2 regions of the Priestia sp. GS2 genome follow, and region 2 is predicted to be linked to the other one. Evidence: riboswitches for the same ligand, from Rfam matches in the RefSeq annotation. Region 2 holds a riboswitch; the other holds the start of a gene.

Region 1 (2,207 bases), 1.6 Mb from region 2:
TTATGACATTAGGGGTATTTACATCAACTACACTACCTGCTCAAGCTGTTGGAAACGGTCCAAACGTTGGTCAAAATGAAACGATCAACACGTCAATTCTCCATACATATGAAGAAATGGTAAACTTCTTAAAAACGCAAGAAGCAAAACAAAGCGCAATGAACCTTGAAGTCATTGGACAAACTGTAAAAGGTCGCGACATTCATTTAGTCAAGTACATATCAAATCCAGACAACCCAACCATTTTGTTTTTAACACAGCAGCATGGAAATGAACAACTAACGACTGAAGGAACTCTAGAGTTTATTAAACACCTAGGGACTAATAAAACAAAAGGAATTCTTGACAATGTAAATATTTTAATTGTACCAATGTTGAACGCTGACGGAGCGATGGGCGACGTAAACTTCTCATTGGATGACTATAGAGCAAGCGGAGATCGTCACTTAACTCGTTATAATGCCATGGAAGTAGACTTAAACCGTGACCATGTAAAAAAAGAGCAACCTGAAACAAAGGCTCTTCATAATAACGTATTAAGTAAATATAAGATTGACTATATGATTGATTTGCATCATCAAGGTACACAAAGTGAACGTGACGGAAAACTTGTGTCCGGTTCTATTCTTTATCCAACAAATCCCCAGGTAAAGCCTGAAGTGGTTGAGAAATCGAAAAAGCTAGGGTCTGTTGTCTTTCATTCCGTTGACTCAAAAGGTTGGGGACACCTTGGTAAATATGCTGGCGGTTCTGATAACGCGATTGGCCGTAACGGCGCTGCGACTGAGTATGGTATTGCAACCCTTCTCTTTGAAATGCGCGGAATGTCCGATCACAACAACGAATCATATGTACTTGGTCAAAAAAGCAACGGCTATTTAATTAAACAAACAATCACTACTTTAGACTCAACTGTACGAGCTATTGCGGATGGCTCAATAGAAAAAGCAGATACAAGCTTTTGGGACACGCTTGCTACTCAAACAACTCGTCCTTCTGGAGAAGACGAGTAAGCCAACAATTATTAAAGGAAAGCGACTTCTATACGCTTTCCTTTTTTATTTTTATAAAAATCGTACCTTTTCCCCTTCGCTTATTCTACTTTTAACTGTGACATACCACCTTAAGCAAAAGGACTTCAAAGCACCCCCAGCCTCCCTACGTACACGTGATAAAATAATACAAATGTTCAAAAAAGTTGACTATCCTTTCCTTTGTTGATATGATTTCTCTATTGGTTTTTGAGCCAATACTAAGTTGAATATTCCCCAAGCAATGATTGTTGTGGATAACACTACAACAGGAGCAGCTTCTGGAGAGACCGCACAGGCGGCGCCGAAGGATTCACAATCTCAGGCAAAAGGACAGAAGAGTAACGATACATACGTATGTTATTCGATGACCTATTCGAGATTGGATTCTTCCAATCTCTTTTTTTATTTTCTATATTATTTTTGAGGTGATTATTATGCAACAAAAGCGCGCTGTGGTTAGCGTAATTGGACAAGATCAAGTAGGTATCATTTCGAGCGTCACAACTATCTTATCAAATCAAGGTGTTAATATTCTCGATATTAGTCAGACAATATTACAAGATTTTTTTACAATGATGATGATTGTCGATGTATCAACTACTGAACTAAACTCGCTACAACATTCTTTAAATAACATTAGCGAAGAGCTTGGTTTAAAAATTCACGTGCAGCTTGAAGAAACGTTCCAAGCTATGCACCGCGTATAAAGGAGAAATTAATATGAGCATTGCCTTAACAGAAATGATGGAAACCATCCGCATGGTCCAAATGGAAAACCTTGATATCCGTACAGTAACAATGGGTATTAGTTTAAGAGACTGTGCAGATTCTAACTTTGAAACAATGAATCAAAATGTTTACAATAAAATTGTTTCATATGCAGGCGAATTAAAAGAAACAGCGGAACAGGTTGAAAAAGAATATGGAATTCCAATTGTCAATAAGCGCATATCAATTACTCCTATCGCAGAGATTTTAGGCCATGCAACGGTTGAAGAAACAATTACCCTTGCTAAAACACTAGACCGCGCTGCACAGCAGGTTGGTGTTGATTTTATCGGTGGCTTCTCAGCTCTTATTCATAAAGGAATTTCAAAAAGTGATCAAACGCTACTGGACGCGCTGCCTGAAGCTCTTAGCGTAACAGAACGCGTTTGTTCTTCCATCTCAGTA
Region 2 (2,207 bases):
TCTTCTTCCTCACTAAACACTTCATATCCGTGTCGTGGAATTCCTTTATCAATCATTTCAATCCCAACAAGCTTGCGGCTCGGGCCTTCTTCACGCTGACCCTTTAATACTTCTTTGCCGATAAAATCCTCTTTATCCGTTTTCACAGCAAATCCGATACGTGCTTCAATCGGCGTAATATCTTTTGAAAGCTCTTGGCCATATAAAGCTAACGTTGCTTCAAAACGCAGCGTATCTCGCGCTCCCAAACCACATGGAACGACCTCTTTATTTTTTAAAAGTTCATTCCAAAGCGTTACTACATCTGATGCAGAACAATACAGTTCAAAACCATCCTCGCCTGTATAACCTGTACGTGAAACAAGCACTCTCACACCAGCTACTTCTACATTATCTTTAAATGTAAATGGCTTTAGGTCAGATAATGATTCAGCTGTTAATCTCTGCAAAACATCTTGTGCAGCTGGACCTTGCAAAGCTAGTAAAGCAAATTCACTTGAACGATTTACAAGTTCGATATCCTGTGACTTATGTTGTTGTAACCATTCAAAGTCTTTTTCAATATTTGCTGCGTTTACAACCAGCAGGTAGTCACCTTCCCCTTTTTGATAAACAAGGAGATCATCCACTGTGCCTCCATCTTCATAGCACATCGCAGTATATAGTGCTTTACCTGGACGTAATGCTGAAATATCATTCGTCATAACTTTTTGTAAAAATTCCAAGCTATTTGTACCTTTCACATCGAACTCTCCCATGTGAGAAACATCGAACAAGCCAGCTTTTGTACGAACCGCATGATGTTCTTCTTTAATGGATGAGAATTGAACTGGAAGAGCCCAACCTCCAAAATCAATAATCTTTCCACCGTATTGTTGATAGACATCGTAAAGTGGTGTTTTGTTTAGCTCAGTCATTTAACATCCTCCTCATATAAGGCCATTTGCTTTGGTTTTGGGGAATCATTGTATCTTTTTACACATAAAAAAGGACAGAGAACTCCCTGCTATATAGCAGGAAGTCTCTGTCCTTTTCACCTGAAAGTTTACCCGTTAAATAGGTTTGCCTCGTGGGTGGTCTATTCGAAATAGACGCTCTCCAGAGTTGCGTCCAACAAGAGTCTTTTTGCCTGAGAGATTCACATGTTGTTTGCTCCTTCGGCGCTACTTTAAAGCAGTCTCTCCCCTTGTCATCATTCGCCTCTATAAAGTTTGTAATTTTGGGCATACTACTAAGAAACTATTACTTACACATATCAATAACACAATAGTTTTTTTAGTGATAATCTATTTTCTATTTAAAATTTTCTAAAATATATTTTTATCCTACATGATTCTGTTCAGCAGTTCAATAAAAACTTTCAGAAAGGAGCAAAACTAACGATGAACATTAGTATGAAGCAAGATGAAGCATGGGAATCTACTTTTTTAAATAAACTTGAACAAGATGGACCTTGGTCTGATTGGGAAATGTATAAATTAGCATATGAAATTGAGGAGCAAACGTTAATTACTGAATTCGAAGGTCTACAAGCACCTCGTCATTTAACAGATCTAACGCCACATCCACACCAGTTAGAAGTAGCTAAAAAAGTGGTAGAAGAGATGAATGGAAAAGCAATTCTAGCCGATGAAGTGGGGCTTGGAAAGACAATTGAAGCAGGGCTTATCCTAAAAGAATATATGATTCGTGGTCTTGTAAAAAAAGCCCTTATTCTTGTACCGGCATCTCTTGTATCTCAATGGGCAATGGAACTTAATCATAAATTTTTCATCCCTGCTGTCCCCCAAAAGAAGACGTACGTGTGGGAGCAATGCGACGTAGTGGTATCATCCATTGATACAGCCAAACGCTCTCCTCATCGTGAAATTGTGTTAGAACAAGATTATGACCTTATCATCATTGACGAAGCTCATAAACTAAAAAATAACAAAACAAAAAACTATGAGTTTGTTCAAAGCTTAAAGAAAAAGTTTTGCTTATTATTAACAGCAACACCAATTCAAAATCGTGTAGAAGAGATTTTTAATTTAGTTTCGTTATTAAAGCCAGGGCATCTAGGAAACAAAGATTATTTTGCTGATTTATTTTCTGCTAAGAAGCGTTCGGTTCAAAATGATGAGCATTTAAAGGAGCTCGTTAACAAAGTGATGATTCGAAATCGCAGGCAAGACACAGGTATTGAATGGACAAAGCGCATTGTTCAA

The links. A riboswitch is a leader RNA that binds a small molecule or an ion and turns the genes downstream of it on or off. The one in region 2 is predicted to bind glycine.
Region 1: it holds a riboswitch for glycine, as region 2 does, so the genes downstream of both, V2145_RS10855 (ACT domain-containing protein) here and gcvT (glycine cleavage system aminomethyltransferase GcvT) in region 2, are expected to answer to the same signal.

Annotation. Positions count from the first base shown of each region.
Region 1 is NZ_JAZGJX010000001.1:2,083,321-2,085,527, forward strand. Features, by position in the region: gene V2145_RS10850 (M14 family zinc carboxypeptidase) at 1-1,013, shown strand, start outside; glycine riboswitch at 1,303-1,378, shown strand; gene V2145_RS10855 (ACT domain-containing protein) at 1,469-1,741, shown strand; gene V2145_RS10860 (PFL family protein) at 1,755-2,207, shown strand, end outside.
Region 2 is NZ_JAZGJX010000001.1:444,985-447,191, reverse strand. Features, by position in the region: gene gcvT (glycine cleavage system aminomethyltransferase GcvT) at 1-917, opposite strand, end outside; glycine riboswitch at 1,023-1,104, opposite strand; glycine riboswitch at 1,108-1,196, opposite strand; gene V2145_RS02325 (DEAD/DEAH box helicase) at 1,383-2,207, shown strand, end outside.